4 regions of the Megalodesulfovibrio paquesii genome follow, and region 3 is predicted to be linked to each of the others. Evidence: predicted binding sites of a transcription regulator. Region 3 holds the regulator's gene; each other region holds the start of a gene.
The links. The regulator sigma-54, encoded in region 3, starts transcription at its own class of promoters, with help from an activator protein. The targets are predictions, from matches to a motif close to CTGGCACGGNNNNTGCTT.
Positions count from the first base shown of each region.

Region 1: the regulator sigma-54 is predicted to act here: its motif matches at 1,750-1,767, upstream of flgF (flagellar basal-body rod protein FlgF).
Region 2: the regulator sigma-54 is predicted to act here: its motif matches at 1,751-1,768, upstream of ACYQ00_RS01330 (motility associated factor glycosyltransferase family protein).
Region 4: the regulator sigma-54 is predicted to act here: its motif matches at 1,485-1,502, upstream of ACYQ00_RS00360 (PEP-CTERM sorting domain-containing protein).

Region 1 is NZ_BAAIGQ010000004.1:148,940-152,128, reverse strand. Features, by position in the region: gene ACYQ00_RS03410 (sigma-54-dependent transcriptional regulator) at 1-801, shown strand, start outside; gene ACYQ00_RS03405 (L,D-transpeptidase family protein) at 824-1,627, shown strand; gene flgF (flagellar basal-body rod protein FlgF) at 1,806-2,597, shown strand; gene flgG (flagellar basal-body rod protein FlgG) at 2,650-3,189, shown strand, end outside.
Region 2 is NZ_BAAIGQ010000001.1:294,160-297,348, forward strand. Features, by position in the region: gene ACYQ00_RS01330 (motility associated factor glycosyltransferase family protein) at 1-1,687, opposite strand, end outside; gene ACYQ00_RS01335 (cysteine synthase) at 1,847-3,189, shown strand, end outside.
Region 3 is NZ_BAAIGQ010000005.1:1,007,055-1,010,243, forward strand. Features, by position in the region: gene pyrG (CTP synthase) at 1-4, shown strand, start outside; gene ACYQ00_RS11135 (KdsC family phosphatase) at 49-588, shown strand; gene rpoN (RNA polymerase factor sigma-54) at 796-2,226, shown strand; gene hpf (ribosome hibernation-promoting factor, HPF/YfiA family) at 2,285-2,845, shown strand; gene ACYQ00_RS11150 (PTS sugar transporter subunit IIA) at 2,864-3,189, shown strand, end outside.
Region 4 is NZ_BAAIGQ010000001.1:64,241-67,429, forward strand. Features, by position in the region: gene prsR (PEP-CTERM-box response regulator transcription factor) at 1-1,345, shown strand, start outside; gene ACYQ00_RS00360 (PEP-CTERM sorting domain-containing protein) at 1,538-2,401, shown strand; gene ACYQ00_RS00365 (diguanylate cyclase) at 2,431-3,189, shown strand, end outside.

The sequences.
Region 1 (3,189 bases), on a different contig from region 3:
ATCCTCTTTGGCCACAAAAAGGGCGCCTTCACCGGAGCCGAGCGCGACCAGCTGGGCCTGGTGCTCCAGGCTGATGGCGGCACCTTGTTTCTGGATGAAATTGGCGAGATGCCCCTTTCCCTGCAGAAGGTCTTCCTCCGCGTGCTGCAGGAACGCACCGTGCGCTCCATTGGCGGCCGGGAAGAACGGCCCGTGGATTTTCGCCTGGTGGCAGCCACCAACCGGGATCTGGAAAAGATGGTCGGGGAAAGAACCTTCCGCAACGATCTGCTTTATCGCATCCAGTCCATTTCCATCCACCTGCCACCCCTGCGCGACCGTGTGCAGGACATCCGCCCCCTGGCCAACCACTTCATCGAACGCATCTGCGCCCGCAATGATTCCCCCCAGAAGGGCGCTTGTGCGGATTTTTTCGAGACCCTGGAAGCCTATCCCTGGCCTGGCAATGTCCGGGAACTGATCCACACCCTGGAGCACGCCCTGGCTGCGGCCCTGCTGGATTCCTATCTGCTGGCCCAGCATCTGCCGGCGGCACTGCGGGCCAAGGTGGCCCGCACCCGCGTGGCCCCCACCGTGTGCGAGGAGCCGGCCCTGGATGTGGAAACCGCCGGCTTCACCATGGCGGACATGCCCTCCATGCAACACTTCCGGGACGACGCCTGGAGCCGCATCGAACAGCGGTATCTGAAATATCTGATGACTGTGTGCGGCGGGAACATGAAGGAGGCCATCCGCCTTTCCGGCCTTTCGCAGTCGCGGTTCTATGCCCTGCTCAAAAAACACAATATCGCCACGCGCTGAATGCGCAGGCGGGAGGCGTGTCATGAAATTGATCGGTAGTGCCTGCGGCATGGTGCTGGTGTCGGTCCTGGCTGTCGCGTTTTCGGGACTTGCAGGCGCGTCTGCGGGATTTGCTGCCGCTCACTCCCCCCTGCAGGGCGTCCGGCAACTGCTGCTGGTGCGGGCAGCGGACTGGAACAGCACCACCGGCACGCTGCAGCGGTACACCCGGGCGCAGGACGCTGCCGCCTGGCAGGCCGTGGGGGCGGCCATTCCCGTGAGCCTCGGCCGTAACGGGCTGGGGTGGGGCAGGGGGCTGCACCCTGCAGCACTGCTTGCAGAGGCGGGACGATTGGGCGAGCCGGTCAAACAGGAAGGTGATGGCCGCGCCCCAACAGGCCTCTTTGCCCTGCCCGGCGCTTTTGCCGCCGATCCTGCCGATCTGGAAGATGCCTCCGCCACAGGCACGGCCATGCCGCTGCTGACGCCCACCGCCGACTTTGTCTGCGTGGATGACATCGCCTCCCGGCACTACAACACCATCCAGCCCCGTACCCTGGAGGGCAAGGACTGGCAAAGTGCCGAGGACATGCTTCGGCCAGACGGGTTGTATCGCTTCGGACTGTTCGCGGCCCACAATCAGAGCCCCGTGGACCCGGGTGCAGGCTCCTGCATCTTTCTGCATATCGCTCGCGGCCCAGGACAACCCACCGCAGGCTGCACGGCCATGGAAACCCAGGCCATCCAGTCGCTGCTGGCCTGGCTCCTCCCCGAAGCCCGCCCCGTGCTGGCCCAGTTTCCGGAAGCCGCCTATGCCCGTGTGCGTGCGGCGTGGGGCCTGCCATAGCCGCCAGTTGCCCGCGCGTTTATTCGCAACCCGGTACGGCCGCCGTCAGCTTGACGGCGGCCGTTTTCTTTTTAAGGCAATAATAGCAGATAGATAATTACAGAAATATCCGACTTTTCGCGCTGGCACGGGCTGTGCAATCTCTCCTGCGTCCCACAGACGAAAAGGAGACACAACCATGCGCGATGACATGATTTCCGGTTTGTTTGGCGCGTTGACATGCGAGAATCGCATGAACATCATCGCCAACAATTTGGCGAACGCCAACACCACCGGCTACAAGCCCGAGCGGCTGGCTTTTGAAGACGTGTTCGTGTCCTACGCCCACGATGAAATCCGCCAGCCTGTGCTGAGCGTCCGCGAGAAAGAGCTCTTCCCCAGGGCCACGAACCTTTCCAAGGTGCGCATTGCCGGCGTGCGGACAGACTTTTCCCAGGGCTCCCTGAAAAATAGCGACAACCCCCTGGATGTGGCCATCCAGGGAACCGGCTTCTTCAAGGTGCAGAGCGAGGAAGGCCTGCTCTATACCCGTAATGGCAACTTCCATACCACCGCCGACGGCACGCTGGTCAATTCCGATGGCTATGAAGTCCAGGGCGATGGCGGGGCCATCGTCATTCCGCCCAACACCCGCGTGGACATCAACGAACAGGGCATGGTCTACGCCGACGGCGACCTCGTGGGACAGCTGCAGGTGGTGGACGTGAACGACCCCGGCGGGTCCCTCGAAAAATACGGCCGCAACCTCTTCCGGCCCAAGCAGGACGGCGCGGGCGGCGTGGTTGAACAGCCTTCCGAAGATTCCGTGGTGGTGCAGGGGTTTCTGGAAATGGCCAACGTCAACATCGTCGAAGACATGGTCAACATGATTGAAACCCAGCGCGCCTTCGAGGCCTATGCCAAAGTGCTGACCACCTCCAACGAAACCTGCACCAAGAACATCACCAAAGTGGGCAAGTCCACCACGTAACTGATTTGATTGGTCAAACTGGCCCACACGCTTTCCCAGGAGGAAACACGCCATGATGCGTTCCCTTTGGACGTCCGCCACGGGCATGATCGCCCAGCAGCTCAACATTGACGTCATCTCCAACAACCTTGCCAACGTGAACACCACAGGCTTCAAAAAGAGCCGCGCCGAATTCGAAGACCTGCTCTACCAGGATCAGAAGATCGCCGGCACGGAAACCGAAGCCGGCAACCGCATACCCACCGGCATCCAGGTGGGCATGGGCGTGCGCCCCACCACGGTGCACAAGATCTTCTCCCAGGGCGACTATCAGAACACCGAGAACGCCCTGGATCTGGCCATCGAAGGCGATGGGTTCTTCCTCGTGGATGTCAATGGCGAGGATGCCTACACCCGCGCCGGCGCCTTCAAGCTGGACAACGAAGGCACCGTGGTCACGGCCAACGGCTATGTGCTGCAGCCGGAATTCACCGTGCCTGCGGAAACCGTGAATGTGGTCGTGACCCAGGACGGTACCATCTCCGCCCTGGACAAGAACGGCGATGAGCTCGCCACGGCCAATATCCCCCTGTACACCTTCGCCAACCCCGCC
Region 2 (3,189 bases), on a different contig from region 3:
AATCCCTGGGCTCGAAGGGGCGGCCAAGATTCAGCAGGCCACCAACATCCATAATTTCATTATAGAGATACGGAAGATACAGCGGATCCTGCCGCAGGAACTGATGCAGTCTGGAAATACCCTCACCAATGGCCTGCTGTTCCCGCGCCGCCTTTTTGAAGCATTTTTCCAAGTGCTTGAGCAACGCGCGCAGGGAGGATGCCCAGCGGTCCGACCGGGCCTCGTACACCGGCCGGGGCAGGGGACGGCGCGCCTGTTCCAGGGCCGTGAGGAACCGCCCCACGCTGCCGGGATCTGAGGGTGGCAGCCCCTCCAGGGCCAAGGCTTCCGGTGTCAGGACTTCCGCCCCGGCAATGACCGCGCCGCCGCCGTAAATGTTCAGGACGGGAATATCCCCACGCTGTATATCGGCAGCCAGATCGTGCAACGCGGTGGTATAGGACAAGGTGGACCAGATGGTCCCGCCGTCGGCATCCTTGAGGGCCACGCGGTTGTGGGCCGCGGCGCAGTTGGCGTGGTGCCCGGCCACGTGAGACTGCTCCTCCCTCCAGGCAAAATCCTGGCCGGCCAGGGTCACCGATTTGACGCCAAACCAGGACAGCAGCCGGAACAGGGCCACGCTGACGTTGCCGCCGGCATGGAGCACCATTTCGCGGTCGGCCAGGATGAACGTCCCCAGCCCGCCGCGGGTCCAGATTGGCAGTTTGGGGCCAGGGTACCGCGCCACCACGTCGGGCTGCATCTTGGTGGAGTACAGCAGGGGGATCTCGCGGGCAAACTCTGGATCGAGCCGATCGAACACGGCGCGCATGCCTGCGGAATAGTCGATGGCCATGCACAGATGCGGCCTGAGGCCAAGACGCTGCAAGGCCGGCAGGGTCTGCAGGGCCGTGGTCATGAGCGCGTTGTCCGTCTGTCCGGCCAGCTGCGGGGCGGCCATGGCCAGGGACGGCCCCGCGCCGAGAATCACCGCATGCACGCCCGCGGCCGCGCCCTGCAGCCGGCTGATGGAGCCATGGCCCATGGCGGTCTGAAAGTTGGCAAGTTCGTTGCCCACCATAATATCCTGCCGCAGGCGCATGGTGGTCAGCTCCACGGCCAGACCTTCCAGGATCTGCCGCAACATGATGGCCAACTGCGCGTATTCAGGGCCGATTTGCCGGCAGGGCACATCCACCTTGAGCTCGATCTTGCCAAAGAGAAATTGCATGTCCAGCTGTTGCAGGGTCTTTTCCACCGCCTCGCGCGTCGGGGGGGTGAAGATCAGCTTCTTGTGGCGGATGAAGATGGAATAGTCCGTTGAGCCGAGCATGGCCAGCAGCAGCTCCCGCCGGGGCTCCACCACCACGAGGCGATGCGGTGCGGGCAGCCGTTCCAACAAAAAATTGACGCCGTATCCCAACCCGCAGCCGGCAATCACGGTGGCCGAACGGGCCAGGCGCTCGCGGGCTTCCTTGTCCAGATCCTTTCCTGGCGCCCAATCCCGGTAAAAGGCATGCGGCGGCATGGCGCCGTAAAGCGGGCCACCGTCTTCCAGCCGCCAATCCGCAAGCCCCGGCCGATGCATGAAAAATCGCTTGCCGACCTCTTCCAGGGCATCGGGCGTGGCCATCAGCCAGGAGAAAGTGGCAGGGGAAACCGCAGCCAGGGTCTTCAAATTAGTGTCGAGAAAGGGGGCGATGTCCATGCGGCGTTCCTTTGCAGGCCCTTGTCGTAAGCCTGGCGCAAGAGGGTCAAGGTGCGAGGAAAACTGCAACTACCTTGCCAGCTGCCCCGTTCGGCCGTATGCTCTGTGCCATCGCAACCACGTACTCCAGCACGCGAACAGCCCAATCGAGTTCAATCAATGCACCATCAGAACGTGCTTACCGCCGTCGGCCAGACGCCGCTTGTGCGGATCAACCGGATTTTCAACAAGCCCGGCGTGACCATCCTGGCCAAACTGGAAGCCCGCAACCCCGGTGGCTCCATCAAGGACCGTGTGGCCCTGGCCATGATCGAAGCCGCAGAGCGCCAGGGGCTCCTCGGGCCAGACGCCGGGCCGGACAAGATCATCATCGAAGCCACCTCGGGCAACACCGGCGTGGGTCTGGCCATGGTCTGCGCCGTCAAGGGCTACAGGCTCCGCCTGCTCATGCCCGAGACTGCCTCGGCCGAGCGCCAGATGATCGTGGCCGCCTACGGCGCCGAGATCCAGCTTACCCCCGGCCACCTTTCCACCGATGGCGCCATCGAGGAAGCCTACCGCCTGGCCCGCGAGCACCCGGAAACCTACGTGCTCATGGACCAGTTCAACAACCCCGCCTCCATCGCCGCCCATTACGAAGGCACGGGCCTGGAAGTCTGGGAGCAGACCGGGGGCCAGGTGACGCACATGGTCGCCACCCTGGGCACTTCCGGCACGGTGATGGGGCTGGCCAAGCGCCTGCACGAATGCAATCCGGCCATCCAGGTCATCGCCCTGGAGCCCCGGCCCGGCCACGCCATCCAGGGTCTGAAGAACATGCAGGCCTCCTACCCTCCGGGCATCTATGATAAAAAAATCCCTGACCGCATCCTGCGTGTGGAGGATGACGAAAGTTTCGAAATGTGCCGCCGTCTGGCTCGCGAGGAAGGTCTGCTGGTGGGCATGAGTTCCGGCGCGGCCATGGTTGGCGCGCTCAAGGTCGCCCAGGAGCTGGACGAAGGCCTGGTGGTGGTGCTCTTCCCCGACAGCGGCGAGCGCTACCTTTCCACCCCGCTCTTTGCCAGCCGCCCCCGGGCCGGCCTGCACCTGCAGGACAGGCGGACCGGCCAGCCGGTCTATCTGGAATCCGCTCCCAAGCCGCTGGGACTGTTCACCATGGCCCCGCCCCTGGACGCGCCGGATGTCATGGATGATCCTGAACCCTGGCGGCGCATGGTGCACCTGGATGTGCTGGCCCGCCTGCTGCGCGCCCGCGGCGTGGAGGCCACGGCCATTGCCGGCGTGGCCGACCTCGATGACCGCACCCTGGCCGCCGCCCGCGCCGCCGGCCTCTCCCGCGAGGCCCTCAGCGAATCGCGCCTGGAGCATTTCGCGTGGCAGGCGGAGGCCCTGGGCTGCCGGGCCCTGGGGTTCTTCCCGGCCAGCAAGGCCGTGCCTCGCATCCTGGAAATCGCCGAAAAGCTCCTCTCCAAGGGTGCGGCCTACGAAAAACTCCGCTCCGT
Region 3 (3,189 bases):
GTGAGGCCGCCCCGCCGCCCGTTGCCCGCAGGCCGGGGCAATCCTGCCATCCGCCGCGCCCGGGCGTTGGGCGCGGCGCGTCATGTGCGCTTGCTGGTACTGGACGTGGACGGCGTGCTGACCGATGGCCGGCTTCTGTACAAGGAAGCCGGCCCGGCGGACAAGCTCTTCCATGCCCAGGATGGCCTGGGCATCAAGGCTGCCCAGGCCCAGGGGCTCCATGTGGCGGTCATCAGCGGGCTGGATTCTCCTGTGGTGGCCCGCCGCATGAAGGAACTCGGGGTGGAGGATTACCAACCCGGCCACCGCCACAAGGTGGGCGCCCTGCAGCTGATGCTGGACAAGCATGGCCTGGGCTGGCCCCAGGCGGCGTTTCTTGGGGATGACTGGGTGGATCTGGCGGTCATGGAGAAAGTGGGCTTGCCCATGACCGTGCCCAACTCCCAGGCGGAATGCCGGCGCCTGGCCCTCTGGACCAGCCGGCTCCCTGGCGGACACGCCGCCACGCGGGAAGCCATCCGGTTCATTCTTCAGGCCCAGGGCAAACTCAGCGCAGCGGTAAACTCTTTTCTGCATCCCCAAGTCTGAATAGAGACCAACCAGCGCAAATTCAACGGGAAAAATATTAAACTTCCGCTTGACACCGCTGGAATCAACATTGCATGCCGCCACGTCTTGCAAGGGGCGTGCTTCTGTGGCACTACTCAAACCCGTCCAGGATGTTAGCCTGCGAAACACAGCTGCATTTTCTTGTCAATCTTGTTAATTTTTTAGCGAACGGAGCACTACGGACACATGGCCCTGGAACTCAGACAGTCCCTCAAGCTGAGCCAGCAGTTGGTGATGACTCCCCAGCTGCAGCAGGCCATTAAACTGTTGCAGCTCTCCCGGATCGAGCTGCTAGAGACGGTCCAGCAGGAATTGCTGGAAAACCCCTTCCTGGAAGAGTCCCTTCAGGAAACCGCCCCCGAACCCTCCTTTCAGGATGCCAGTCCCGCCGGCCAGGAGCGCGACGCCGTGACTGAGCGCGACATGCTCAAAAGTGCGGACTGGGAGGATTACATCGGGGATTTTGCCTCCACCACGCGGCAGATGAACCAGCGCGAGGTGGAAATCCCCGAAGACGGCCTCTCCTTTGAGGCCCGGCTCACCTCCAGCCACAGCCTGGAAGGGCACCTGGAGTGGCAGCTGCGGCTTTCCGGTGCCACCCCGCGTGAGCTGGAAATCGCCGACGCCATCATCGGCAATCTCGGTTCCTCGGGCTATCTGCAGGCCTCGGCTGAAGAGCTGGCCGCCATGACCAGCGGCACGGTGGATGAGGTGGAGGCCGTGCTGCACAAGGTCCAGCGGCTGGACCCCGTGGGTGTGGCCGCCCGTACGCCGCAGGAATGCCTGCTCCTGCAGCTGGAGCTCTACAAGATGGATACCGACCCCATCCTGGTGGAGCTGGTCCGCGAGCATCTGGAAGATCTGGAAAAGAAACGCTACAAGCCGCTGGCGCGCAAATTTAAGATTTCCCTTGAGGAGCTGCGTGAGTACCTGGAGGTGATCCAGGGTCTGGATCCCATGCCCGGCGCCAGTTTCGGTTCGGGAGAACCCAGTTACGTCAGCCCGGACGTGTTTGTGTACAAACTGGGCGACGAATGGGTGGTGCTCCTGAACGAGGACGGCCTGCCCCGGCTGGAACTCTCCAGCGCCTATGGCGACCTGCCCTCCCGCGGCAGTGATAAGGAGCGGGATTATCTGCAGGAAAAGATGCGTTCGGCCCAGTGGCTCATGAAGAGCCTCTACCAACGCCAGCGCACGCTTTTCAAGGTGGCGGAAAGCGTGGTCAAACACCAGCGCGAGTTCTTCGAGCATGGAGTGACGCAGCTCAAGCCGTTGATTCTCAAGGACATCGCCGAAGATATCGGCATGCACGAATCCACGGTCTCCCGCATCACCACCAGCAAATACATGGCCACCCCCCACGGCACCTTTGAGTTGAAATTCTTCTTCAACAGCGCCCTGGAGCTGGATGACGGCACCCAGGTGGGCTCGGAAAGCGTTAAAGCGCTTATCAAAAAGCACATCGACGCCGAGGACCCCAAGTCCCCGCTTTCTGACGAGCGCATTGCAGAAATTCTCAAAGACACGTTGCATGTCAACATCGCTCGCCGTACAGTGGCCAAATACCGTATGGCCCTGGACATTCCCTCCTCCTCCAAGCGACGGGAAATGTTCTGATCCACAAACCCCGCCCGACGCATTACGCGGCGCGGCGGCGCACCTCACGGGAGCGCCTATGCAGATTACCTTTACCTTCAAGAATTTCGAACCGTCCGAGCACCTGAAGCAATACGCCCAGCGCCGATTCGAAAAACTCACCAAATTTCTGGAACGCACCGACGCCTCCGCGGAGCTGCAAGTGGCCATGAGCGTGGAAAAGCAGCGCCACATGGCCGAAGTGAAGCTTGTGGGCGACGGCCTGCACCTCTCGGCCTCCGAATCCAGCGAGGACATGTACCAGACCGTGGACCTCGTGCTGGACAAACTGGATGCCCAGATGCGCAAGCACCGGGAAAAGGGCAAGGACAAGCGCAAGGGTGGCGATGTGGCCCTCGATGGCCGCACCGTGCGCACGGAAGTCTTCCAGCTCACGCCCACGCCCTCTGGCGGCCGGGAGCGCAGCATCGTCGATTCCGATCATTTCCAGCCCAAACCCATGAACGTGGAAGAAGCTGCCGAGCAGCTCGAAACCTCCCAGGAACAGTTCCTGGTGTTCCTGGATGCTGAAACCAGCCGCGTCAATGTCCTGTACCGCCGCAAAAATGGCGACTACGGCCTCATCGACCCCGGCATGTAGGGAGTTTGGTCAAGCGGTATGAAACTGGAGGAATTCCTCGACCCGCGGCTGGTGCTGCCCGACCTGCACGCCACGGCCAAGCCGGCTGTGCTGCAGGAGCTCATCGCCCCCGTGGCGGAGACCATGCCCGGCTTTGATGCCAAAAAAGCCCTGCAGGTGCTTTTGGAACGCGAATACCTGGGCACCACCGGCATCGGAGACGGCATTGCCATCCCTCACGGCAAGCTGGCGGACCTGGACAAGATTGTCCTTGTGGTCGGTCGCAGCAAGGAAGGCGTGGACTTCGAGGCCCTGGACCTCAAGCGCTGCTCCATCTTCTTTCTGGTGCTGGCGCCGGAACAGGT
Region 4 (3,189 bases), on a different contig from region 3:
CGACGACAACGAAGACATCCGCCAGCAGCTACGCTGGGGCCTGGGCCGCGAATCCTACAACATCCTTTTCGCGGAAAACGCCCAACAGGCTGTGGCCCTCTTTCGCCAGCATCAACCGCCAGTTGTCACCCTGGATCTTGGCCTGCCTCCGCACCAGGAAGACGCGCGGGAGGGCCTGCGCTGCCTGACGGAAATGCTCTCCCTGGGCATCTCGTCAAAGATCATTGTCATCACCGGCTTTGAAGATGCCGAACACGCCCGCATTGCTGTGGAATCCGGAGCGTATGATTTTTTCCGAAAACCAGTGGACCTTGGTGACTTGCGGGTCATGATCCGCCGGGCCTTTCAACTGCACCAGATCGAAAGCGAAAGCCGCGCCGAAGTCCACCCTCACCCGGTTGCCACACACCGCGTCGGGCTGGTGGGCAACTGCGCCGCCATGCGCCAGGTGTTTTCCCTGGTGGACAAGGTCGCCGCCTCCGACGCACCAGTGCTCATTACCGGCGAATCTGGAACAGGCAAGGAACTGGTGGCCCGCGCCATACATGCCGGGAGCCATCGTCACAAAAATGAAATGATTTCTGTAAATTGTGGTGCCATTCCAGAAAACCTAGTCGAGTCTGAATTTTTTGGACACGAGAAAGGCGCCTTCACCGGTGCCAATGCCACGGTCCGCGGCAAGCTGGAATACGCGCACAACTCCACCCTGTTTCTGGATGAAATCGGCGAAATGCCCATCCAAATGCAGGTGAAGTTCCTCCGTTTTCTTCAGGAGATGGCCTTCATGCGCGTGGGCGGCCGCAAAACGCTCAACGTGAATGTGCGCATCGTGGCAGCCACCAATGCCGACGTGAAACAGCAAATCGCCGAGGCAAGATTCCGGGAAGATTTATACTACCGCCTGGGCGTTGTTTCCGTGCACATGCCTCCCCTGCGACAGCGCGGAGAAGACATTCTTGAACTGGCCCGGCATTTTCTGGAGAAATATGGGAGCGATGCCAGCAAGCCGCGCCTGAGCCTGGCGCCGGAAACAGAAAAACTCATCACCGCCTACCCCTGGCCCGGCAATGTCCGCGAGCTGGAAAACTGCATCCGCAGGGCCTGCATCCTGACGCGCAGCGCCAGGCTGACCCCGGCAGACCTGGACCTGCCCGACACCGCCGCCCCCCAGGCGCTGGAGCTGGAAGCCAAAACCTTGCGTGAGGCACGCTCCATCGTCGAACGCAAGATGATCGAAGACGCCCTCAGGCGGCACGACGGCAACATTCAGCGCACCGCGGACGCCCTGGGCATCAGCCGCCCCACATTGTACGACCTCATGCGCAAACACGGCGTTTCCGCCTGATCCTGCCTGCCGGGAACATTGTAAAGATTCCCGACAGCTCGGATGCCGTATCTTACAGTCTGCGCAGCGCCCTTGCCAGTTTTTTATTCATTTCAGTCGTAAAATAAGCTGGTTATATATCACAACCATCTTCTCATCGCAGGCATGAATCCTGCTATGTGGTATTGTTACTCATACATGCGAGGGGTTCCTATGCATACTTTCTTTGCGACATTGATGCTGTCTTTGGCACTGCTTCAAGCCTCGGTTGCCTGGGCTGAAGTGGTCACTTTTGGGGACACCGCCAACTACTTCGGCCAGGGCTCAAGCTATGAATTGAGCAATGGGCAGACCTGGGGCGGCGTGCCATCCTTGGCTTCACAGGATCAGAACGGCATTCCGAACCTCCTGGGTGGCACCTTCACCTTTGAGGGGGATTCCCTTTCCAGCATTTCGGTAGACCTGACAGTCTCCGGCATGAGCCTCTCCAGTGCAAACTATTGGTGGTCCCTGATTGAACCGGGCGACTGGTTCTTTGACCTGGACCAGGATGGTTTCTGGGACATCGTCTTCCACAACGACGCCCTTGGCGCACGAGATCCAGGCACCTATTCCAGTACCTGGACGGCATATAGCGTGCACCTGGCCGTTTTTCGTGATGATGACTATGCCTCGACCCGCCTTCCAAGTTACTATGAGAAATCCTACTCCACTGTGAGTTCCGATCCGCGGCCCAATCAGCCCATTGGGGTCAAGGACAGCTACCTCACCACGCCCTACCTCGACGCGAATGGCGTTGCTGTTACCGCCAGCTTCGACGGGTGGGTGGATAGTTTCACCAAGGACAATCGCTCCACAACGCTCACCTGGGACATCACCGGCGACCTTGACTTTCATGCGTTGGCAGGTGGTAGCGATACCTTCACTTACTATTTCACTGTCAGCTGCGCCAATGATGTGCTGTATGGCGAAAATGCCCCGGTCCCTTCACCCGAGCCAGCTACCATGCTCCTGACTGCCCTGGGGGCTCTGGCAGTGGCTGCAGGGAGAAAGCGCTGGGCCCGGCACAACGTCTGACCTACCCATGCCGACACCGGAGAAGTGCCATGGATGATGTTGCTGCAACGCTTGAGGAGATTTTTCGCAATGCCCCGTCTCTCTCCTCGATTGCGAGCAAATTCTCAGGAAAGGATGTGTGCGAACATATCATGCACACACTGCATTACAGCAGCATCCATGGCACCGACCCTTGCTTGATCCTGCTTTCTGCTTCGCGCCACCATAAGTCCTTGACGGACGTGCTTGGAAGAGAGCCTTCATTCATCGTCAGTCTATTAGACTACTGCACCAAAAAAGGCTTGCTCCCGAATACAATCACCAGCATTGATTCTGAAACCCTGCGGCAAATGGAAAAAAATGCCATTATTGATGATCTGACTGGATTATATAACAGACGCTACATCATGGAAGCACTTTCCAGAGAATACAACAGGGTACAGCACACAAATTCAACCATGTCCATTTTGATGGCAGACCTGGATCATTTCAAAGAATTCAACGATACATTCGGCCATGCCGCAGGAGATGAAGCCCTGCATCATGTTGCCGCTCTCTTGTTGCAGGGGTGCCGCCACATGGACCGAGTTGCTCGCTATGGCGGCGAGGAATTTCTCATCATGCTGCCCGACACCCGGGAACAGAAAGCACTTTTGGTTGCAGAGCGCATTCGTTCAATCATTGCCTCCCAGACATCCCTTTCCCGCCCCCTGACCCTGAGCATAGGCATGGCCACCTATCAACCCGGTGTATCCCTGGAAGAACTGCTGCACCAAAGCGATCGGGCCCTGTATCGGGCCAAGCAAAAT